2 regions of the Alteromonas australica genome follow, and region 1 is predicted to be linked to the other one. Evidence: riboswitches for the same ligand, from Rfam matches in the RefSeq annotation. Region 1 holds a riboswitch; the other holds the start of a gene.
What was found. Region 1 has a riboswitch for thiamine pyrophosphate ahead of EP13_RS05450 (TonB-dependent receptor). Riboswitches for the same ligand answer to the same signal wherever they lie in the genome.
Positions count from the first base shown of each region.

Region 2: another riboswitch for thiamine pyrophosphate. It lies ahead of thiC (phosphomethylpyrimidine synthase ThiC); the one in region 1 lies ahead of EP13_RS05450 (TonB-dependent receptor).

Region 1 covers NZ_CP008849.1:1,250,922-1,263,495, forward strand. The annotation lists gene EP13_RS05420 (MotA/TolQ/ExbB proton channel family protein) at 1-96, shown strand, start outside; gene EP13_RS05425 (ExbD/TolR family protein) at 108-506, shown strand; gene EP13_RS05430 (energy transducer TonB) at 508-1,119, shown strand; gene EP13_RS05435 (tetratricopeptide repeat protein) at 1,122-2,387, shown strand; gene EP13_RS05440 (GNAT family N-acetyltransferase) at 2,457-4,628, opposite strand; gene EP13_RS05445 (acyl-CoA thioesterase) at 4,688-5,110, shown strand; TPP riboswitch at 5,271-5,376, shown strand; gene EP13_RS05450 (TonB-dependent receptor) at 5,431-7,527, shown strand; gene EP13_RS05455 (hypothetical protein) at 7,547-7,810, shown strand; gene pnuC (nicotinamide riboside transporter PnuC) at 7,810-8,457, shown strand; gene EP13_RS05465 (phosphotransferase) at 8,414-9,226, shown strand; tRNA gene EP13_RS05470 (tRNA-Trp) at 9,345-9,421, shown strand; gene EP13_RS05475 (hypothetical protein) at 9,648-10,154, shown strand; gene rimI (ribosomal protein S18-alanine N-acetyltransferase) at 10,158-10,622, shown strand; gene EP13_RS05485 (2OG-Fe(II) oxygenase family protein) at 10,642-10,938, shown strand; gene EP13_RS05490 (DMT family transporter) at 11,114-12,034, shown strand; gene EP13_RS05495 (LysR family transcriptional regulator) at 12,043-12,574, opposite strand, start outside.
Region 2 covers NZ_CP008849.1:116,113-128,686, forward strand. The annotation lists gene EP13_RS00500 (DUF697 domain-containing protein) at 1-294, shown strand, start outside; gene EP13_RS00505 (threonine/serine exporter family protein) at 334-1,560, opposite strand; gene thiH (2-iminoacetate synthase ThiH) at 1,813-2,940, opposite strand; gene EP13_RS00515 (thiazole synthase) at 2,940-3,707, opposite strand; gene thiS (sulfur carrier protein ThiS) at 3,709-3,918, opposite strand; gene EP13_RS00525 (HesA/MoeB/ThiF family protein) at 3,915-4,673, opposite strand; gene thiE (thiamine phosphate synthase) at 4,663-6,219, opposite strand; gene thiC (phosphomethylpyrimidine synthase ThiC) at 6,216-8,117, opposite strand; TPP riboswitch at 8,272-8,383, opposite strand; gene EP13_RS00540 (TonB-dependent receptor) at 8,462-10,804, opposite strand; gene EP13_RS00545 (TIGR03842 family LLM class F420-dependent oxidoreductase) at 11,173-12,174, opposite strand; gene npdG (NADPH-dependent F420 reductase) at 12,260-12,574, opposite strand, start outside.

The DNA.
Region 1 (12,574 bases):
GTCGCCGCGCTATCTGGGCTGTTTATCAGTTCTCGTCTTGAAGCGAAAGTGAAGCTGGCACGAGAAGGGCTAGTTGATAGCCTGCCACATCATTAGAGAGAGAGATTATGGCTCGAAAAGTCAGAACCGAGGAAGAAGATGCACAGATCGACATGACGCCCATGTTGGACATCGTGTTTATCATGCTTATCTTCTTTATCGTTACCACTGTTTTCGTTAAAGAAGCAGGGATTGAAGTTAATAAGCCAGATGCGAGCCAGGCGATCCTTCATAAAAATGCGAATATCTTCATAGCAGTTACAGAAGATGGCAGCGTTTGGTTGGATAAACGTGAAGTGTCGCCGGACAGCGTTAGAGCGAATATTGAACGACTGCTTACCGAGCAGCCAACAGACTATGTAATCATTCAAGCTGATGTTAAAGCGAAGCATGGTTTGGTAGTTGAAATTATGGACCAAGTTAAAGCCGCTGGCGTTAACCGAGTCTCGGTAGCAGCAAGGGGTTAAGATGTTACGTATAATTGTATCTATATTGCTAGGTGCTGGTGTTGCATTTGCCCTTTTCGTATTGATGGCTAAGCTGATTGAAAACTCAGCGCGGCCAGCAGACGAAGTACCTGAAGCACCGGTAATCGATATTGTGATGCAGGAACCAGACGACCAGACGCAAACGCGTCAACGTGTTCCGCCTCCACCTCCGCCTCCGCCGCAACAGCCTCCTAAAATGGAACCTGTTGAGCCAGAAGCGGCTGAACCAGATGCAGATGGATTTAGCTTAGCTATTCCAGCTGTAGACACGGGTGGTGTTGGCGTAAACATTGGTGGTGTTGGTGCCATGCAGCGTGACGGTGACGCCACGCCTATCGTTCGTATCGATCCTAAGTATCCACCTCAAGCTGCCCGTGACGGTAGAGAAGGTTGGGTAAGATTGTCTTTCACTATCAACGAGGTTGGTGGTGTTGAAGATATCGAAGTAATCGAAGCAGAACCTAAGCGTATATTCGACCGTGAAGCACGTCGTGCTCTACGTAAGTGGAAATATAAGCCTAAGATCGTAGATGGCAAGCCGGTTAAACAGCCAGGCATGTTTGTTCAGCTAGACTTTAAACTGGAGCAATGATCATGATGAAACGTAAATTCAAAATGTCAGCCGTTGCTTTGGTGCTAGGTGCAGGTGCTGTATTCAGTGCACCTGCGGCACTAGCCCAGTCATCACCTGTTGTTTGTCCGGGTTACGAGAAGGGCAAAACAACGTTAGTGGGTGAGCGTACTGGTAAAAAAGTACAAAAAGCGTTTGAAGCTTATAATGAAGATCGCATCGATGAAGCATTAAATATTCTTTATGAAATCGATCCTTCTGAAGACTTCGACAAAGCCTATGTTGACCGTTTCATTGGTAACCTTCTTGCATCGCAAGAAGGCCAAGGCGGTAAAGCAATGGGTTACTTAGTTAGCTCAGTTGAAAACAAAGTACTTAATGACACAGAGCATTCTCAAACACTAAAATTAATTGGTGATTTGAGCATGCAGGAAACGAAGTATACTGATGCGATTAAGTGGTATAACGCATGGATGGACTTTACGTGTAAAGAAGATCCAGACGTTTATACTCGTTTAGCTCAGGCGTACTATGAGTCTGGTCAATTAGACAAAATGGTAGAGCCTGCTGATAAAGCGATTGCGCTTTATGAAAAGCCGAACAAAAACCCTTATGTGCTTAAGCTCACCTCATTCTATGAACGTAAGATGTTTGCTCAAACGGTAGAAGTTGCAGAAGAGTTAGTGCGTAACTTCCCTGAAGAGCCACGTTGGTGGACGCAGTTAGGATTTTTCTACCTTACGGTAGAGGATTACAAAAAAGGTTTATCAACCTTTGAAATTGCGTACAACGAAGGTTTTCTTAAGAAAGCGAACGAGATTAAAACACTTGCTCAGTTGTTCCAAACAAACGGTATGCCTTACAAGGCAGCTAAAATTTTGGAAAAACACGTAGCGTCAGGTTTGCTTGAAGATGATGCTGATATGATTGCTAACATTGCGAATGCATATCACCAGGCGAAGAACTACGACGACGCCGCTAGCCTATACGGAAAAGCAGCAGCGAAAAGTTCAGATCCTGAGCATTACAGAAAACAAGGCACGCTTTTGCTAGTAGCTGAAGATTATAAAGGTGCAATCAAGGCCTTAAATCAAGCGCTAGAACGTGGTGCTGAAGACCCTGAAAAGATTCACTTCACTCTAATGGAAGCGAATTTCTACGCGGGTAACTTCAAAGCGGCTTATAACCACGTGCAACAAGCTAAAAAGGATCGCTCGCTACGTCGTAACGCGTCAGCTTGGGAGCCGTACATTAAAGAAAAAGCGAAAAACCGCGGTATTAATATCTAGTTTTTGCTTTGATAGTGTCGTTAAAAGCCTCCTTAGTGGAGGCTTTTTTGTGTCTGCGGCTTAGCGTGTTTACCCGTTTGCAAATGTGGCTTCAAACAGAAGGTGCTTAGTATACTCCCTCAGCGTTTGAACAAGGGCTTTATTATTCGTACATCCAAAAATGTTCCTTAGTGATGGTTTATCTAAAGGATGTAAGTGAAATGCTAGTTGAAGAGATAACGGCAGAGCTTGCGGTGTACCTTCAGCGGAATAGGGTACAAATCTATTAAGACTGTTTTCTAGGTGCTGGAACTCAAGTGTGTTGTGTAAGCACGCCAGCGCATAAGCGCTTTGTTCAAGGCTTTTTATGCCCCGAGTAAATCCGTTTAACCGCTTTGTATATAGCGCCTTTAGCGACGTGGGGAGTTCATCTAGCGAGGTTGGGGGAACATAGTTTTCTTGCTGAAAGATACACGCAAGTAAATCAGCTAGCTTCTCAAAGCTTTTTGACACAGGTTTTATAATTAACGCACTTCTTTCGCCACTGGCTTTATTCACTTTGTCGCCCTTTTCTACACAGGTAAAACCATTGGCCTTCCAAAATTTATTGAGCCTCGTTGATTGCCCGTAGGAAGAGGTTAAGCAATCCACGTGGTGTGCGTTTGCGGCTTGTGACAACGCGCTAACCATGTGTGAGCCCAGTCCTTTGTTTTGAAAGTCGGGGTGAACTGCAATGCGATTAATACGCCAATATAGGTGGGTAGCAACATGAGCAAGGCCTGTTATTGTGGCAAGCTTTTGAGCACTTAAATGGCCTTGTGGGCGTCTTAGCCCATTGGCAATATCGACAGCCAAGGGCGCTAAACATTCGCCTCCTTCAATATGAATTACCGCTACACCCACAATAACCTTTTCCGCAAACGCTAAAAAGCAACGGGATTCGTGGCTGTCTAATAGACGCATTTGGTCATCTGGTGTGGTTTGGTAGTGTGCTAAAGAAAGTAGCTGCATTACTTGCTGTAGCGCGGGTTCCGATAATGTATGCAGCGGCTTTTCAATTACCTGAATGGCGTTAACCATGGCGCTTGTATTATGCGTATGCAAACTTTGCGCATGGCTGTTACCACTGTCAAACAAGCATAGGGTATTTGTTATTGTCTCTAAGCTATCATCTGGCACCCAACGTAGAGGTTCATTTAAGTGGTAAACAGGTACCTCCCTCTGTTGCAACTTGGGTAACAGCCTTAATACAAATCCTCTTCCACTGCCTTCATAGCCATGCAAAGTGGTGCCTAACAGCCAGTTTTCCTGGGCTGCTACACACTTTGTGAGTATAGGTATAGGGAGTGAAGCGGCTTCGTCTACCACTAATAGGTCGCAATGGTGGTTAATAAGTTTGGGGTTGTCCGTTGCCATCCACTTAAGCACCCCTCCCGTTTGTTTATCCACAAAGGTGTGCTTTTCTGTCTGCTCTAGGTGGCTATTCGCTGCTTTACAGTGCTTGAATAAGTTAGCGACATTTTGATGTACGGTACTCGTTACAAAGACGGTTTGTCCGCGTTTAAGGGTGTCAGCACATATTATGCCCATTAATGCTGATTTACCTCTCCCCCTAGGCGCAGTAATCACGGCCTTATTTTCTGTATTTTGTGACCATGCACCATAGGCCGTATGTTGCGAAGGCGTCATTACCTTGAAGAAGGCAGAATGAGGGACGTCGCTCATTTTGCTATTGTTGCCCCCGCATTGCTGTTTAATGGGGGCGAGGTATGTTTTGTTGGGACCCCATAGGGAAATGTCTTTGCTGTGGTTGATGTAGTTTATCCACCGAGAAATACCGTGGCTTACCGTGCATTCAAATCCAAAAGACACTTTTTGTGCTGGCGGGGCTAAGTGCCACGTATCGAAATTGGGGCAGCACAGAATCAGGCACCCCCCGTATCGCAGTGTACCGCTGAGAGCAAGCACATCACTGGGAGAAAAACCATGGTGGCAGTACATCACCGCCACGTCGTACTCGTTACCTAAAAGGTGCTTTCTTAAGTTACTGTTCGCTTGAGCGCTGTCGGCAAGTTCATTATAGATGATGAAGGAAATGTCGAGGTCACTCTGTGCTTTTGTCGGCCGTTGCTCGAGTTGTTTCACTTTTTCTTGGCATGCCTCAAGGGTCCCCGTAATGACCAACATCCTACGATGGGTCATTTGCCATTGTTCAGTTAGGTAAGGGGAATATAGCCAGTCGTAAACAGAATTGTACGCCATAAAGAGCTTTTTTCGGTATAATCTGCGTCTATAGTAACGATTAATGCTAAGGAATTCGAATGCGCTTTCTGTCAAGACGCTTAGTTATGCCCAATGATTTAAATTATGCTAATTCTCTGTTTGGGGGGCGAGCGCTAGAATGGATTGATGAAGAAGCGGCGATATGGGCCATTTGTCAGCTAGAGACAAACTGCCTCGTCACTAAGCATATTGGCGAAATCAGTTTTGAGTCTCCTGCATTGCAAGGGGATATTGTTGAATTTGGATTAGAAACAAAAGCCGTAGGTAGAACGTCCATTACGGTAAGCTGTTTAGTTCGCAACAAAGCCACCAAGAAAACCATTTGTTTTGCAGATGATGTGGTTTTTGTCAAAGTTGATCCTGAAACTCGCCAGCCTACAGCACATGGTAAAACGCTAGAAGGGCTTAAGGCGCAAACCGACGATGAAGTTCGTCGCCTCAATTTAAATCTCGACGAATAAAAAAGGGCGATTAAAAAGAATGTAACTTGCTTAACGTGTTTGTCGACATGATGGGACATACCGTTGTTCAACGAGTTACTGGTTAATTTTTCTGGTTGACCGAGTCTATTGAACTGGTAGACTCCCAATCATTAACGTTCCTAAGTTTTAGGTGCGTTTGTTTTATACCAAGGGGTGTCCGTTTTACGGTCTGAGATCCACATCAAGTGGGAACCCTTACACCTGATCCGGATAATACCGGCGTAGGGATGGTCGACAATACAGCCGTATCCTCTTTCGCTGAGCCCGGATCTTTTTTCTTACAAAGAACAAGAGATCCTATGTACAAGAACCTTTTTACTCTTACTCTCATTGCTAGTTCACTTTCTGCATATGCACAATCTACCGATGTGCAAAATATTGATGACGCTGACGCAAGTACTCATGACATAGAGCGCATCCTAGTAAGCGGCGATTTCAGGGAGGTAACGCTCGATCAACTCAGCGCTAGCGCAACCATATTGAATCAAGCACGTTTAAGTAGCCGTCAACCGTCTCATATTGACAGCGTATTAAATAGTGTGCCTAACGTTAACTTCAGCGCAGGGGCGTCCCGAGGCCGGTTTATTCAAATTCGGGGAATTGGTGAGCGAAGTCAGTTTGCAGAGCCTATCAACCCATCTGTCAGTTTTATTGTTGATGAGTTTGATTTCTCAGGCTTAGCGGCAGCCGGCCTTATTTTTGATACCCAGCAATTAGATGTTTACCGTGGGCCACAAGCTACACTGTATGGTACGGGCGCCTTAGCGGGTGCGGTGAAGTTATCTAGTAATAAAGTAGGTAGTGAGTCGCCCAAGTATGTTGAGGCGCGGCTAGGCAGCAAAGACAGTTATCGGGTGGAAGCGGCGGCCGGCGATGATATTAACACCGATTGGGGATATCGGGTTGCGCTGGTTCACAACCGTAGCGATGGTTTCGTAGAAAACATCTATTTAAACAGAGACGATACAAACAATATCGATGAAACTGCCATGCGCTTAAGTGTGGAGGGTAATGCCGATGAGCGAACCACACTTGCGTTCACTTACCGTTGGTACGATATCGACAATGGCTATGATGCATTTTCACTTGATAATGATAATAAGACCTTATCGGACGAACCAGGTTTTGATGAACACCAAACCCATGCGGTCAGCGCGCGCTCTACCACTCGCACTCATGCAGGTGATTTCATTCTTATTGCCACTCATGCTTCTCACAATATTGCCTATGGGTATGATGAAGATTGGACTTACACCGGTTTTCATCCGTGGGGATATACTTCGTTTGACGCCTACTACAGAGAAGTCGAAACGCAAACCGGAGAAGTGCGTTTTGTATCTTCAGAAAACGCAGCGTTATTGAATGGCAAAACCGATTGGACGATAGGCGCTTTCTACAAAGGCTCGGAAGAAGCGTTATTGCGTCAATACACCTATTTAGACGGTGACTTCAGGAGTGAATATACGCCCACCACGACCGCAATATACGGGCAGACCGACACGCGCTTAAGCGATAACTTGACACTAGTTGCTGGGTTAAGACTAGAAAACTATGACTTTGATTACGCAGATAACGACGGTTTAACGCGCGCATTCGATACCACCATGGTGGGAGGCAAGCTAGCGCTTCAATACACGCAAAATGATCATTTTTATTATGCGAGTGTTTCTAGAGGCTTTAAAGGTGCAGGCTTTAATACCGACAGCAGAGTAAGCGACGAACAACGGTTTTATGATGAGGAATATAACTGGAACTATGAAGTTGGGGTGAAAGGTCCGCTATTGAGTGATGTGTTAAGTGCCCGCGCCGCTATTTTCTATATGGACAGAACAGATACACAGATCAGTGATTTTGATGTCATTACTCGTGACGACGGTACTGCAGGCTTCGTGGATATTATCGATAATGCAGATTTAGGCACAAATAAAGGGGCAGAACTTGAACTCGTTTGGTTAGCTCTAGAAAACTGGCAACTCAATGCAAGTGTTGGATATTTGAGTGCCACCTTCGAAGGTTATACGTTGGCTGATGGCACACAAGTAAACGAGCAACGTCAAGCTCAATCTCCAAAATGGACTGCTAACCTTTATAGTGAGTATTTACTAACGGATAGTATTACTTGGCGCGTCGATGTTGATTACAAAGACACGTATCGTTTCTCTGATGGTCATGACGTCATGGCGCCATCTACCACCTTGGTCAACTCAGAACTGTTAATTGAAAACGGACCATGGCAAACATCGTTGTGGATTCAAAACGCATTCGATAGAACCTACTACACCCGAGGTTTTGGTGGATTCAGCAATGATCCAAGAGATGAGTACGCGTTTAACGAACCATACTACCAACTGGGTAATGGGCGCCAATATGGTGTCACTGTGAAATATGAATTTTAAGGTATAAAGGAGAACGAATATGCAAGTTATGGTTGAATTGTCGTTGTACCCATTAGTCAATGAGTACATACCTCCTATTCAAGCCTTTATTGACAGGCTTAATGCCTATACAGAACTTAGCGTGACCACCTGCTCAACGAGCACGCAAGTCACGGGTGAGTATAATGATGTACTGCCAATTCTAGGTAAGGAAATGCAACGTACTCATGAAGAAGTAGGGCAAGCTATTTTTGTGGCTAAGTTTCTCAACTTTGATGCCATGCAAGCAAGAAAGTCATCCTAGTGAGTGACTTTACTTCCCACTTTTTAAGTCAAATAGCCGCGACTTCACCACTAGAGTGGGTCGCTGTTCTATTAGCCATCGGGTATGTGCTGTTGGCAGCAAAACAAAATAGCTGGTGCTGGCTTTGTGCGTTTGTTAGTACCGCGATTTATACGTGGCTGTTTTGGCAAGTGACTTTACCTTTTCAATCGGCCCTCAACTTCTTCTATATGATAATGGCGGGATATGGCTATTATCAGTGGTCTAAGGGCGGTACCGACAGTTCAGAAACCAAGCCTGTGCGTTCTTGGCCGCTATGGATTCATGTCACCATTGTGCCTAGTTTACTGATAGGCGCTTGGTTGTTAACCCAGGCTGCAGCTTCGCAGTTTAACAGTGATTATTTATTGCTAGATGCGTGTATTAATGTATTAAGCGTTGTGACGACGTTTATGGTTGCGCACAAAGTGTTACAGAATTGGGTGTATTGGTTTTTCATCAATCTTGCTTCTGCCTATTTGTACTTACAAGTTGGGTATGCACTATCAGCGTGTCTGTTTTTAGGCTATGTCGGGTTTTCATTATTTGGTTACTATCAATGGCTGTTGCAATGGAAAGGGCAAAATGAACGAGAGAGACATACTGCTTCGCTTACAGAAACCACTTAAGCTTTCTACTGCCGCGACCTTACAGCGCCATCCTGCAGGGGAAGTTAACCACGTATTCCAATTGCAAGATGTTCATTTAAACGCAGCGGTAAAGTGGTTAGGTGAAGATAGCTTTAGTGGCGTTAATCGCCGCAGCCAATTTGACCTTCAACAGCAGCTAGCTGCATTGGGCGTGGCGCCTTTACCACTGTGGCTAAGTCACGACGAAACCCTGTGGGTAGAAGCCTGGGTAGAAGATACGCCGAGTACTCACAGCGCTGAACAAAGCAATCAAAATAAGGGTGAGGTTAGCCCAGCGACATTGGCCTCTGTATTGGCTTATATTCATGGCGTGTCTGTAGAGGCTGAGCCGCTTCATTTAGTGAATCGTTGGCGGCACTATATCAATGTGGCTCAACTTCCAGAAGGTAGCGAACTATTAAAGCGTGCCCAAGGGTTAGAAGCACAGGTCATCGAAAGCGAAGCTCGCCCTGGTGACAAGGTGCTATGTCATAATGATTTATTAAAAGGGCATGTGCTTTTTGCGCGTTGTCAGCCTCCCTTATTAATTGATTGGGAATATGCCGCAATGGGGAATCGGTATTTTGATCTGGCGTCCTGTTGCAGCATCAATCAGCTTTCTGAGAAAGAGAGTAAAACCCTTGTGACAGGTTATGCAAATATCCTAGGTATTAACCCTGACTATGCATTTGCACAGTACCAAACGCATCTTGCTATTGTGCACGTCACCGACAGCTTGTGGCGGTGCGCGATGAATAGAACTCGCTAGGTTTTTACTGATATAGATTGAAAAATCAACGCATTGATGGTTAATTAAGCATGAAGACAGTGAAGGCAATAAAAAGGCTTTACCTTTTTAATGCCATCCGTATAATGCACAGCGCGCTAGGGGTGTAGTTCGAATTGGTAGAACAGCGGTCTCCAAAACCGATGGTTGGGGGTTCGAGTCCCTCCACCCCTGCCACTTTTCCTTACGGTTATTTTCCATCATTCTGAAACGCCTGAAGTTATCTACTTTAATGCCGTTATCATCTTCTTTTTATCCTAGTGTTTGTTTTTATTGTCATTGCTAACTCTATTAGTGAATCAAGAAATTCCTACGTGTCATGAATAGCCATTCAACATTGCAGGTGATTCAAGTACACTTACTCGCTCACGAATAGGTTAGTCATTTTTAGTTAGGCATTTTTATGGCGTTTACTCAGTATCAACAGGCTGTGTTACAAGAAATGGGCATTCAAGTTTGGATTTCCAAAGACGCCTATTTGGATAAGTCCGCCACCGATGAGAGAAAAGCGGCAAACTCCATTTTTGGTGCTAACCCTGTAGGACCGATAGACGCGAAACCTGTTTCTCAACAGGAGAAGCAAAGTCGTTTAGCACAGCTTCGCGCGCAAGTGGAAAGCAAAGAAACGAGCCCTAAGCCCAAACCGTCTGTGACAGATTCGCCGCAACAGGGTATTCCACTTAGCGCAGAGCAAAAGCGTGATAGTGCCCAGTGGCTATCAGATCTTACCCTTGCGTGTGTGCAAATAGGCTTGTCTTCATCTCTAGTGAACATTGTCATTGATACATCATTGCGTGTTGACGCTAACGCAATTAGGTTACCTGCCTTGCCCCACAAATTAAGCGCGGCGCAAAAAAAAGCACTGTGGCACGCTTTAGTTAGCGCGAGTCAATCAAAGGGCCATGCTTAAGTAATGTCTCTTTGTCTTGTTAACGATGATACCTTAAAGCGCGATTTTGAAGCTGCGTATCACATCCACAAAAGCGTACAGGTCACTCCGTGGTCTTTTGCCACCTTTGCTGATAGCTTTAAAACGCCTTACTACGGTGTATTCGCATACGAAGATGGGCAAGTTATTGGTTATGCCATTATGCTTGAAGTCCTCGACGAAGCGACATTAATGGATATTGCTGTCGCGCAAAGTACGCGAGGAAAAGGTGTAGGAAAAGCGTTGCTAGACCTTGTAATTCGTACTTCCTGTCACCACCTAATGCGTGAAATCTGGCTGGATGTCAGAGAAAGTAATCACACCGCTATCGGGCTTTATTTATCCCGTGGTTTCGAACATATTGATATACGTAAGAACTATTACACCACCGCAACAGGTAAAGAAAACGCGTTGGTGATGAAACATCAGTGTTCGCCTAGCGCTCGTTAGCGGTTATCGAAGAGGATTTATGCAAAAGGTATTCAATAAAGCGATAGTGTCGTTTAAACGGTTTTCCATTAATGTGGTGACCTACCGTGAAGGGCATCATGTGTTGAAGCACAACGACCCCATGGGTGAAGGCCGCTACTTTAAATTCAATGTTGTGCTTAAGAAACCGCAGAAAGGCGGGCATTTTTTCGCTGAAAAAGTGATTTTTAATCTCTTTAATCGTGTCTATTTCTTCCGCCCCGATAAATACATGCATAGCGTCAGTAAAATTGAAAAAGGGCAGCGAACCTTACTGTCTATCGCCGTTTTAGTGTAGCTTGCTATAGGTGTAATGAAAAGTTGACCATTTGGTCTATAAAAAAGCATTAACTTATCGTTACACCGTTTTATTTCCTCTTAAATTCGCTTATATTGCGCCCGCTGTAACCTGGGTCTCCCGACACTGGGTTAATCCATCTTGTCTTGTTATTTTAGTTTTTCAGGTTTACACCATGTCTATCGTGTTATCAGAAGATAAAACGCAATCTACCGGCATTAAAATGCTACTAGTTGCCGTACTGTGTTTAGGGTTAAATTGGCCAGGCATGAAGGTGGGGCTGGAGATCGTGGGGCCAATATGGATGGTGTGTCTGCGGTTTTTGTTAAGCTTGCCTGTCATTGCCCTGTTTGTGCTTATCACAAAAAAACGCCTACCCCGATTGAATCGTCGCGATCGCGCTGTGGTGCTAATGGTCGCTTTCTTCCAATTTACCTTGTCTATGGGGCTGATCACCGTTTCTTTGCAGTTTATCCCAGCAGGGACAGCCAGCATTCTTATCTATACAACACCGCTTTGGATGTTGCTGATTGATACTGTTTGGTATCGTCACAAACCGCCGGCTAAACGCCTTTTATTAACCGGCGTATCTACTATAGGGTGCGGCATGATTTTAATGGCTTCTGGTCAACCTGGCGCTTGGTTGCCATTATCAGGAATGTTATTGGCATCGGCGCTTTGGGCGGTAGCTATACGCCGAGTGTCATTCCACAAATGGCAGGGCAGTGTTATTGAAGCCGTCTTTTGGCAGTTTACTTTCGCAGGCGCCCTTATGTTAGCGTTAGCGTTTGCCTTTGAGCCTATGCCTAAGTTTACGGAATATCACTGGCAAGACTGGTTATTGTTAACCTATATTGGCCCAGTGGCGACCGGTTTGGGATTTGGTTTAATGGTGGCCGCGGGGCCCAAACTTCCCCCAGACAGAATTGCACTTATTTCAACCTTAACGCCCATAGTGGGGTACGTAAGCTCAGTGGTAATACTAGGTGAAACGCTCTTATTTAGTGTTGTTGCTGGCGCAGTACTTATGATTGCGGCGCTTGTGGTCAACGGTGTGTCGCAAAAAACACTCAAAAAGGTGTTTAAGCTGAAATAGCCAGTGGCTTATAAGATTAGCCTTGGGGTTATGAAGTCTAGAAACGCGGTAATTCGCGACGACACTGCACTGTTCCTGTAATAAACCGCTTGTATCTGCTCTCTAGGGTTGGGTGAAATAATATCGTTTTCAAAAACCGGTACAAGTGCACCTTGCTGAATGTCTTTATGTATCATGAAGTGGGATAAAAAGGCGATACCTTGGCCCGCTAAACAAAGGTGGCGAATGGTTTCGCCACTGGATGCCCGCAACGCATAGTGAAGCGATTGAAGCGGTATCTTTTGCTTCAACGGCAGCTTATTCAAATTCGCTCCGTCACTAAACCCAATTAACATATGATCCGTTAAGGTAGTCGCATCACCGTTAATGGGGTGAGCGCGCAGGTAGTCGGGGCTTGCCACTAAATGTAAGCGGCTTCGACCTAATTGCTTCGCATGTAAGTTAGAGTCGTCTAATTCGCCAATGCGTATGGCAATATCGGTTTTATGTTCAAGTAGGTCGATAATACTATCGTGGCTGGTCATATCTAAGGTTATCTCG
Region 2 (12,574 bases), 1.1 Mb from region 1:
AGCCCAAACAACCTTATTCAAACCTTTGCTGTGGTGTGGATAAGCTTTCGTACTATAAGACGCATGGCACGCGTTTATGGGTTACGCCCGAGTACGGCAGGCAACTGGAAGCTGCTAAAAGTGCTGGCGCAAAACATTGCGGCTCAGGGGGTATTCGATTTAGCTACCGATGAAGTGGCCAATCAAATTGGCGGCAGTTTGTCGGCTAAGTTTATGGAAAACTCTGCCGAAGCCATCGCTGCGGGCGCCTTAAACGCACGGCTAGGGCGAGCGTTAATTAAGTTGCTTAAATAAGCGAGGTTCGGTGAGCAGCATCAGAGTAAAAGGCGCGAATTACAGCGCCTTTTTTGTGGGCATAATAACGTTGGCAAAAATGAGCCCAGCCACTAGCGACATAAAAATCAGAAACACTTCCTGCCCTAGGTGATCGGCCTGTACAAAGTCTTGCCCGGTCATAAAAGAATTTAAACCAATGTAGGTTTTCGACCCCGGTACTAACACAATAAGCCCGTGCATGGCCACAATGGTGGCCGGCTGATTCGCAATGCGCGTAAATGCATTAGCAAATAAGCCAAGAGCGAATGCGCCCACGAAAGCCCCTAAACCTTGGCTCATATAATCTGCACTCCAGGCCGTGGCGCTGTAGGCAATAAATGCTGCCGCTAACGCCCAAGGAATATGCTTTACCCGAGTTCTGAATATGGCAACAAGTGCAATACACAGCAGCAGTACCGATAGCCAAGTAGCCCAGTAAGGTAAAGATTCCGCAGGGGTATATACGTTTTCGCCAAACACACTAAACCCTGCAGTTACCCCTAGAAACGCACCAAAGTAAAGTTTAAACAGCTGCATGACTGCGTCCATCGTGCGAGCGGTACCCGATACCATGTTGCGAGAAGACAACTCCGCTAATCCCATCGTTAGGGCAAGGCCGGGCACAAACACAATCACTGAAGACAGTACCACCAAGGGAATATTAATTCCCGGGTCTACATAGCTTCCAATTGCACAGGCCAGTAGCCCGGCAATAAACGCGGTCATAGGCTCAAGCATTAAATTAATACGCTTTGAGCGCTGAGACCATAACGTCCAAACATAGGCCAGTAGGCCAAATGCGCTAGACCAGCCAATTTCCGACCAACTCGCCCCCATCAACATGGCAAATGCCCCTGTTGCCATGCCGTAGGCAATACCGGTAGGCAGCTTTCCATACAAGCTGCCCATGGCGTCAATTTCATCTAATTTATCATTAGCTTCGCTAAGGGAGAGTTCGCCTTTAAGTACCAAGCTGGCCAACTCGTCGGTAAGAGACAAGGCGTTCATGTCTAGTTCACCAGGCATCAAGCGCGCAGCATGGTTGTATTCATCTTCGTGCTTGTCGCTCCAGATAACAATCGTTAACGAGGTTGGCGTAGATATGAAGGAGGCATGTACCCCAAGATAAGTGGCAATTTCAGTGAGGTAGGCCTCTAGCCGAAACGCAGGCGTACCGTACTTGTGCAGCATTTTGCCAAGCTTAACAATGAATTTTCGAATTTGAATAAATTCAATGGTATCCAACGCAGTTCCTTAACCGATATTGTAGAAGTGAATATCATAAGATAAACGCCAGCAAAGTCGGCGTTATTTCATCGTCTCTGCTGGCTAAATTTTGCGCGGATTGTACGGCTGCTTAAGGTTTAAAGCAAAATAAAATTTCTCTAATTTAGTATTAGAAAATGTAATGCGATATTAGCCCGTTAATAAGGTTGCCCTGGGTGTCAATAACGGGCACTTTTGGCGGGCCAGGGACAGGAAAATATAGGGCTGTTTTTAACGGGCAGTGAAGGGCATCCAGTCTTTCCATACGGGCTCTAGGCCTTGTTGTTGAATAGCTGACACCACCATACTTACGGGCCTGCTATCGTCAATGTCGAACTGATTGAGTGCGGTTGAAGGTTGGGTATAGCCTCCGGGTTGGGTTTGCGAGGCAGCCGACATAGAGGTAACACCTAGCGTCATGGCTCCATCTCTAAATGCCGCCGACTCACGGGTAGATAGAGACAACTCTACGTGTGGGTTAAATAGTCGGTGAGCGCAAATAAGCTGCAATAACTGCTTTTCATTGGGTAAGGCGGATTGACTGGCTTGAGTATTATGGCTATTGCCTTCGCATTGGCGAAGCCGAGGAAACGAAATAGACACGCGACTACGCCAGTAATGCTGTTGCAAGAGTTGGCCATGCAGCGCTGTCATTACACTGTCTACGCGCCAGTCGCCCAACCCCAATAATGCACCTATTCCAATTTTATCAATGCCGGCTCGACCTATACGATCAGTGGCTTCTAAGCGCCATAAAAAGTCCTGTTTCTTGCCGCGAGTATGGTAGCGGGCATAGTGCTGCGGTGAGTAGGTTTCTTGATAAACCAAGACAGCATCTAGCCCTAAGCATTTCAGACGCTGATAATCAGACTGCTTTAATGGTTGCACTTCCATCATTAAATAGCTTATTTCAGCGCGTATGGCCTGCAGCGTTTGTTCAAAATAGGGCATGCCCACTTTCGTTTCGTGTTCGCCGGTGACCAATAGCAGTTGGCTAAACCCCATGCCTTTTATGGCTTGAATCTCTTGTTGTGTTTCAGCAATGCTTAACGTTGTGCGCTTAATTTTGTTGCTCATGGTAAAACCACAATAGCTACATTCGTTGGCACACAAATTCGACAAATACAGGGGCACAAAAAGCTGCATGGTATTCCCAAAGCGATGCCGCGTTAACTGTTGAGACTGGGCCGCCATTTCCTCTAAATAAGAGGCGGCCGCAGGCGAAACCAGCGCCATGAAATCATCTAGGGTTCGTGAGTGGCTTGCCAGTGCGCGCTCTACATCGTGAGCGGTTTTGCTGTGCAATTGAAGCGCAATATGAGACAAGTCCTCTTTTAATAATGCTTGTGCTACGCCCATTAAGATGGCTCCAAAAAAGCGGTTAGGGGGCTTGAAGCTTGGGCGTTAGAGTAGGTTTTTCCCAATCCGGCTTCGTAGGCATTGCGCCCTGTTTCAACTGCGCTGGCAAACGCACGAGCCATAGCCGGGGGGTTATGTGCGGTGGCAATGGCGGTATTCACCAGAACGGCGTCAACGCCCATCTCCATGGCTGCCATGGCCTCACTTGGCTTGCCTATGCCGGCGTCTACAATAACGGGGACATTGGCTTGCTCTACAATAATGCGTAAAAATGGCGCTGTTTGAAGCCCTTGGTTACTGCCAATGGGCGCGCCCAACGGCATAACTGCAGCACAGCCAACTTCCTCTAGTCGTTTACACAGCACGGGGTCAGCGCCACAATAGGGCAGAACGTGGAAGCCTTTTTTCACCAACCGCTCGGCGGCAAGTAAGGTTTCAATGGGATCAGGCAGTAAGTAGCGCTGATCCGGGTGAATTTCTAGTTTTACCCACGGGCTGCCTAATGCTTCGTAGGCTAGCTCTGCGGCAAATACTGCTTCGTCTGCATTTTTTGCCCCTGAGGTATTGGGCAATAAGGTGACATTGAGCGTTTGTAATTGAGAAAGTGTCTCGTCATGTTCAGTGCTTTCTGTCAGCCGCTTCATGGCCAGTGTAACCATAGCGCTGCCGCTTTGCGCAATGCTTTCTTTCATCACTTCTGGGCGGCTGAATTTGCCCGAACCGGTTAACAGGCGTGACGAAAATACCTGATTTGATAACGTTAGCATCTTAACCTCCTGCTACAAGGGTGAAAATATCCAGCGTGTCACCATGGTTTAAATAGGTGGCCGACCACTGAGATTTACTCACAATATTGTTGTTACGAGCGACTGCCGTGCCCTTCTTTTCCAGCTGCTTGAGGGCCAAAAGTTCAGCAATAGAAATGGGCGACACACAATGTTGAGGTTGCTGGTTAACGTTGACGGTAATTTGTGTCATTGGCATATCTCGCATTGGGGTGATGGAGGAAGGTGAAAACTCTGCATGGTGGCCTGAACGGCGTCACTGACGAGGTATTTTCCCCATTGAATGTTGGGGTTTTGGGCATTGGCTAAATACATCAGCACTTGGGTGGCTTGATGGCACGCGGCCATGCCAACCACAGGGCCTAAAATACCTTTAGTCATGCAGGTTTCTGGTATCGACATTTGCTCAACTAAGCAGGCGTAGCAACCGCTGTTTTGGGGCTTGCCAGCAATATTAATGGCTTGCCACGAGCAGCCGCTGGCTGCCGCAATAAACAGGGGCACATGGTTTTTTACGCATGCGGCATTAATCTGCTTTCGGGTCATGATGTTGTCGGTGCAATCTAGCACACAGGTGGCCTGCGCCATCATAGCCGCTAGGTTTTTACTGTCGGCAAACAGGCATTTTACGTTTAGGTTCACGGCAGCATTAACTTTGCTTAGTTCGCCCTGTAGAGCGTTGGCCTTTAACTCGCCCAAATGCATTTCGTTGTAGGCAATCTGGCGCTGCAAATTGCTTATTTCTACTGTGTCTCCGTCCACTAAGGTAATGCTGCCCGCTTGTGAGCCGACTCCAGCCCCGACGAGATAGTGCGCCGCTAAGCAGCCTAAGCCGCCAAGGCCAATTATCACTACGTGGGCATCAGCCAAATTTTGCTGGCCTTCTTCGTTTATTTCAGACAAAAGCAATTGCCTGCTATAGCGAGCAATGTCTTCTCTACTTAACAAAGCCCGCCTCCTCAGCCAGTGCATGAAAACTGGCAATAGGGTTGTCAGCCTGCGTAATGGCTGTGACCACAGCAATGCTGTTAACGCCGGTATTCGCCACGGCGTTTACCCGAGATAAATTAATCCCGCCAATGGCCACGGTAGGAATGTCATCATATAAGTCCACGTATTGTTGTAGCCGTGTTATGCCTTGGGGTTGAGAGGGCATATCTTTGGTGGCGGTGGGGAAAATATGACCCAAAGCAATGTACGACGGCTTTAGCATTTTTACCCGCTGCAGTTCGGCAAAGCCGTGAGTCGACACCCCTAACCGCAACCCGGCCGTTTTAATGGCCTGCAAATCGGCGGTGGCTAAATCTTCTTGCCCTAAGTGCACGCCGTACGCTCCATGCTTTATAGCCAGTTGCCAAAAATCGTTGATGAATAGCTGGCACTTTGTGCCTTTGGTAAGGGCGACGGCAGCCTTAATTTGCTGCGAAATATTCGCCATATGCTGATCGAGGTTTTTTTTCTCGGGGCTAAGTTTTATACGCAATTGAATAATACGCACGCCCGTGGGTAACAGCTTGGCTATCCAGTCAACGTGGTCTACTACCGGGTAAATACCCAAGTTTGTTTCGCTAAGTGGCGCAAACCCAGTGTTGTCTTGCCATTTTACGGGGTCGTTAGGGGCAAAAAACACCTGAGGAAAGGCAGATTGTTGGGCAGGAAACCCCACGGGCTTGGCGAAATAAGCGTCTGACCTTGCTGAGTCTAGCGTGGCTTCATTACTAAGGGCATGGTCACGTAAGGCTGTGCGCACTTGCATAACATAAGCATTAGCGAGAGTTAGGGCATCGTCAATGGCGTAGCCTTTCACAATAAAGGCCGCAAGAGCAGACGCTTGCATGCAACCGGTTCCACGCAGCCGACTCACCTCGGAAGGGGCGGATTGGTGCGCCCGTGGCTGGCTAAATTCATATTCTATGGTGTTGGTTTTGAAGGTGTCTATGGCGTCGCTCTGCCATGTGGCGTGGCCGCCTTTAGCGAGCACAGCGTTTGCACCTAACGCTAATAGAGCCGCTATAGCGTCTCGCTTGCTTTGGTTGTCACTTATGGGCATACCAGTTAATGCTGATAATTCGTCGATATTGGGGGTGACAACATCAACCACCTTTAAAAGCAGTTGTACCACGGGGGTAGAAAGCTGGGTAAGCTTTCCGCCTGATGTTGAGCACAGAACGGGGTCCCATACAATGAATGGTTTAGGCTTATTTAAGCTGTCTATGCGCGCGCACAGCACTAGCGCTTGCTCGTCATTGGCAATGGCGCTTATTTTGATGGCGCGGGGAGGCAGCTCATTTTCAAGTAAAAGCCATTGTTCGTTGATGACAGAAGGGCTAACAATGTGACTGTCCAACATGCGGGTATTCGATTGCACGGTAATTTGCGTGGTGATTACGCAGGCATGCAGGTGTAAGTCTGCCAGTGTGAGGGCGTCGCGGGTGACACCCGCGCCCCCACTAGAATCAATACCGCCAATGCACCAAATTACGGGCTGGGTCATGGCATCTCCACTTTACTGTCAGCACTGTGGTATAGCTGTGCGCCAGTTTGATTAAAGGCATCAGCCATCTCTTTCATGCCTTGTGCTTTGTCTTGTTCTGCTTGTTTGGCAACATCGCGTACTTCTTGAGAAATCTTCATGCTGCAAAACTTAGGGCCACACATAGAGCAAAAGTGAGCCACTTTCCCAGAAGCCTGTGGCAGGGTTTCGTCGTGATATGCGCGGGCAGTATGCGGGTCAAGGGCAAGGTTAAACTGGTCTTCCCATCTAAATTCAAACCGCGCTTTCGACATGGCGTTGTCACGAATTTGCGCGCCTGGGTGGCCTTTGGCTAAATCAGCAGCATGGGCGGCAATTTTATAGGTAATCAACCCCTGCTTAACGTCTTCTTTGTTAGGAAGCCCCAAATGCTCTTTTGGCGTTACGTAGCACAACATGGCGCAGCCATACCAACCAATCATGGCGGCACCTATGCCAGAAGTGAAGTGATCGTAGCCTGGTGCAATGTCTGTGGTTAATGGGCCTAGGGTATAAAAGGGCGCTTCATGACAATGTGCAAGCTGCTCTTCCATATTGGCTTTTATCATGTGCATAGGCACATGACCTGGGCCTTCAATCATGACTTGAACATCGTATTCCCAAGCAATTTTGGTTAACGCCCCAAGGGTACGTAGTTCTGAAAATTGCGCCTCGTCGTTTGCATCAGCCACACTGCCTGGGCGTAGGCCATCGCCTAGAGACAGGGCAACATCGTATTGTGCACAAATTTGGCAGATGTCTCTGAAGTGTTCGTACAAGAAGCTTTGTTTATGGTGACTTAAGCACCACTTGGCCATAATAGACCCCCCTCGAGAAACAATGCCTGTCACCCGCTTTGCGGTAAGAGGGACGTACTCTAATAACACGCCTGCGTGAATGGTAAAGTAGTCTACGCCTTGCTCGGCTTGCTCAATAAGGGTGTCTTTAAACATTTCCCACGTGAGATCTTCCGCCACGCCGTTCACTTTTTCTAGCGCCTGATAAATGGGCACTGTCCCCAAGGGCACTGGGCTATTTCTTAACAACCATTCCCGAGTTTCATGAATATTTCTGCCGGTGGATAAATCCATAATGGTATCGGCGCCCCAGCGAGTAGACCAAACCAGCTTTTCCACTTCTTCTTCAATGGATGAAGTCACCGCCGAATTACCGATATTGGCATTAATTTTCACCAAGAAATTGCGTCCAATTATCATGGGTTCTAGTTCAGGGTGATTGATATTACAGGGGATAATCGCTCGCCCTGCTGCCACTTCTTGTCGAACGAATTCTGGCGTTATAGTGGTTGGAATGTTGGCGCCAAAGCTCTCGCCCCCATGTTGCTGAGTTAACGCTTCATCTTGAACGGCCTGCCTGCCCATGTTTTCGCGAATAGCAATGTATTCCATTTCTGGGGTGATTATGCCCTGACGAGCGTAGTGTAGCTGAGTGACGTTTTTACCCGGTTTGGCTTTTTTGGGCTTGGCCGCGCGAACAAAGCGAAAATCTTCGGTGAAAATATCTTGTTCCCGCGCTTTAGCGAATGCAGAGGTCACGCCGCTAAGCTCGACAGTGTCGTCTCTGCTGTCGATCCAATTTTTACGCAGAGGCGCTAAACCCTTGTGAACATCAATGGCGCTTTGCGGGTCGCCATAAGGGCCTGACGTATCGTAAACCGGAATGGGCGGGTTGGGTTCAAATAAGGGGTTTTTTTCTGTTCCGCCTACCAAACTGTCGTGCTGATGAATCAGTCGCATGGCTACTTTGATGTCATCTGAAGAGCCCACTTGGTAGTGGCGGGTAGAATTTGGGTACGCCTCTCCGGCGAGTTCATTAATAAATTGTTGCGCTTGCTGGCGCTGTTCGCGTCGTGTCGACATAGCATTTTGGCCTTAATGTTTTAGGTTTAAAAATGCTTGTCAGGAGTGAAGGAGAATAGGGCATACCACGTTAAGGTGTTGAAGAAACCTATGTGATAAACCGCCACTTTACGGTAGCGCTAGTGCAAAAATGGACACAAGCATACGTAAATGGCAGAGCCTATTTCTTGTTCCCTTCGCAGGTATTAGCCTGATCAGGTTCAACGGATCCCGCTTTCGCGGTCTCAGCTTACTGGGGTTCCAGTGAAGCACTCCGACAAGTAACTGTTTTTTACTATATATCCATAATCAACCCATTGGCAATGGTTTAAATTATGAATTCTGCTTTAGATGAATTTCACACCTTAAAAATTACGTCTTACTGTAATGCCGTAAGTACGTGGTTTGGCGTAAGACATTTGGGTTGTACCGTAGAAACCTGATACATCGAAGCCAATAATTTCATGATCAGAATCTGTTAGGTTATTCACATAAGCCGCCACGCTCCATAATCCTTGCGTATCTTCCCACGTAACCCGCGCATCTGCTTTGAAGTGGCTTTCAATCGTATGGGCGGTAAAGTTTCGCGCATTATGGAATGATTCTGACTGGTAAGAGCCACTGGCTTGTGCTGCAATTGAGCCGCTATCTAGTGACCAAGTGTAGCGAATGAGTGCCGATCCTTGCCATTCTGGCGTGTAAGGCGGTGTAGTATCTACGAAGATACCAGACGCCACTTCTAAGTCTTCCACCACCGCATCGGTATAAGAAGCGCCTAACATAATATCTAATGCATCAACGGGGTTGAGTAGTATTTCTACTTCCGCTCCTGTGAAGTGCGCCTGTTCGTTAAATACAACGCCAGCGTTGTTCACCCAAGAAAACGATTGGTAATCTTCGTAATCATAGTAAAACACGCTACTGTTAACCTGTGCTTTACCGTCCATCAAGGTCAACTTGGCACCTGCTTCGTAGGCCAGCAGAACTTCGGGGTCGTAAGTACTAAACGCACCGCCTAATGGCGCATTAAAGTTGCCAGCTTTTACGCCTCGGTTCACACCGGCATACAACAAGGTATCTTCATTTGGCTTGTAATCGAGTTGCAGTTTAGCCGACCACATAAATTTGTCGTTTTCTAAGGCAACGTCAACCAAGGGAGTGGCAGTGTCATCCACTTCAATAACCCGGTCGTCCAGGTTGGCATTTTGAACAAGCTGACCGTCGAGTGACTTGTTTTCTTGCACTAATCGCAGGCCTGCTACTAGCACCAGGTCGTCGTCCAAATCGTAATCTATTTGGCCAAATACCGAGTATGAATCTGTAGTGATATCGGCCAGCGTGTTTTGCTCTTCGCCCGCTAAGTAGCCCCCGGTTGGGCTTGCCGCCAAGCCTTGTAGGTACTCGGTATCAATGTTTAGGTAATAAAACCCCGCTACCCATTTCATGTTCATGGTGCTGCCATTTAAGCGAAGTTCTTCACTAAACTGGGTAATGTCACCGTCGGATTGGAATATCAGTTCAGGAGAAGCGGTTTGGTCCGAATCTAGCCCTATTACGCGGGTAAAGTTTTTCCAATCTGTCACCGAGGTGAAGGTAAATGCATCAAACTCGTAGTCGTAGGTGGCGGCTAACCCTTTTGATTCAATTTTGTTTTGATCGTCAAAAGCAAAGTCTTTATTAACTAATTCACCGCTGCCATCTGGGTCGATATTACCGTTAAAGTCGCCCCCTTGCACTGGACGGTAAGGGTCGCCATTAAAATTACCGTCTACACAAACGCCGGCTTGTATGGCGTCACAACCTAGCGGGTCATCGGCCGCATAAATAACGTCAACCACGTTGCCAGCCGCGTCTTTCACTTCTGTGGTATTAATCACCTGATACGGGCCTTCACTTTTTGTGGAGTCGGCCCAATTGGCACTTAAAAGCAGATTGGCGTTATTTCCTAAATCGAAATTAAGTTGACCACGAACGGCTTTGGTATCGTCATTGTAGCCGTCTTCGCCGCCACCTTCTGTGCCTGCACGGGTGTCGGGTTCAGCACCGTCTTCATAAATATTTTCAAGGATATTGCCCATTTTATTGGCCATCACAGAGATACGGCCAGTCACATTTTCGTTGAGCGAGCCAGAAAATGCGCCTTCAAAACGTTTTTGCTCAAAACTGGCGAACGTTACCTCAGCGTAACCTTCCGTTTCTTCTGTTGGTTTTGCAGTTATGGTGTTAACCATGCCGCCTGTGGCGTTACGCCCAAACAGGGTGCCTTGTGGGCCCTTTAGTATTTCAACTCGGCTAATGTCGAACAAACCAAAGGTTTGTGCCTGAGTACTGGCTAGGTAGCCGCCATCCACATACACCGCCACTGGCGCTTCGGCGATATCTGCATAGTCGTTTTGCACCACACCACGTATGTTAAAAATGGCACGCTGACCGCCAATATCACCCGCAAGCGATACCCCTGGGGTAAAGGCGATTAAGTCGGTGCTGCTTTCAAATCCCAACGCGTCCATTTGCTCACCGCTAAATGCGGTAACGGCAATACTGACGTCGTTAATATATTGTTCGCGCTTTTGTGACGTCACGGTGATTTTTTCAAGCACAACCGAATCGGCTGCCAGTGTGTACGAAGAGTGAAGCGCCAACCCTATTGCCGCCGCACAAAGGGTTTTACTCATTTTATGCTTTGGTTTTTCGTGGTACTTGGTCATTGTGTGTTCCCTTTATTGTTTTATTTCTCACTGACTGCTGAGGAGAGGTTTGTAGTGTTAGTTTGTTTAACTTTTGTTCTATTGAAACTAAAGGTGTTTTACCAATGGGTAAATATTCTTGTGTCGAAGTGATGTTTCATATTTATGAAACTTAATACGGCTTACGTGCGTAAATTAACTTTTTGTTAACATTGGGTTTGTGTGATCACTGTGAGGTAAATAGAATGAAGGCTGCTCCCTTTGTGGGCGAGCGCGTAGGCAGCAAGGCAAATCAGCAAGGGGGGAGAAGAGAAATGTGTGGACGTGTGAATGCCATTAAGGCGCAAAAATGCGCCTTAATTAGCGGTTTTAATATGGCCTATCGAAGGTTAGCGAAACGCAGGAATAACTTCGTTACCGTAGCGAGTAATGATGTTTTCTTCGTCGCCGTTATCTAGGTATATATTAAACTGAGTGGTCCCCGCATTTTTGAGGGCTTGAATTTTCGAGATATGATCCTCCGCTTCGCCTAATACACAGAAGCTTTTAACAATATCTTCGGTAATAAAGTCGAGGTAAGGGTTGTCGCTTTGCCCATGTTTGGAATAGTCGTAACCACGGCGCTGCTCGATGTAATCGGTGAGACTTTTAGGAACTAAGCCTGAGTCGCTACCATATTTTTCAACGATATCGGCAACATGGTTACCTACCATGGCTGGGAACCATTTGGTTTTTTCAATGCAGGTTTCCATATCCCCAAAATAGGCCGGTGCCGCAGCCTGTACTTTGAAGTTGCTCATATCGCGGTCAACTTTATCCCCGGCGGTTTGGCACTGTTGTTGAAACCACTGTACAAGGTCTGGGTCGCCAATTTGTAATATTACACCATCGCCATGTTCGCCTGCTACAGCAAGCGCTTTAGGGCCATACGCGGCTACCCAAACAGGTAATTCGTAGCCGTCTGCCCAAGGGAATTTAACTGGCTTCTCGCATTCCCCGTACATCACCTCTTCACCACGCACCATGGCTTTTACTTTATGTGTGAATTCGGTAAGGCGAGCAAGGTTAGCAGGCTTTTTGCCCATGACACGCATTGACGAGTCGCCACGTCCCAGGCCAATATCAAAGCGGCCATTACTTTGTTTTGCCAAGCTGCCGTATAAACTTGCCGCCACTGACCAGTCGCGTACATTGGGGTTAGTGACGCAGGGGCCAAAGCGCATCTTGGTGGTGTGTTCCATGCACATTGCCATGGCCACAAACGATTCACGCCATAAAATATGGGAATCGTAAAACCAGCAATAATCAAACCCTGCCTCTTCTGCCATTTTAACCAATTTACGTGCGCGATCTGGGCTAACAAAGCCTTTAAACGTAATGCCAAATTCCATTGTAGTTTCCTTCTAAACCTGTTGAGCTTTTCAATTTTTAGTTGTTTTGACGCTGTTGGTTAACAGCGCGAAGTTGCTTTAAGCACTAGTGATTGGGTGCCCAAATACGAATGCCGGCATGAGTAAAAGGCACCGACTTAGAAATATTTAAGCGAATCAAAATAGGGGTAATGGCCTCTATACATCGTGCGCTGTCGGCAAGCCCCGCGTTATAACTTTGCACGCCAAGGTTTTCGAGTAGGCCTATCACCTTGTTTTTCGCGTCTAACTGATTACCGCAAACCAACACATCGCAATTAATTTTTTCATCCAATTTGTTTAACGTGACGGCCGATACATTGTGAAGTGCGCCCACTACGGCGTAGTCGTCACCGAGTAAAGCTTGTGCCGATTCTGTGGC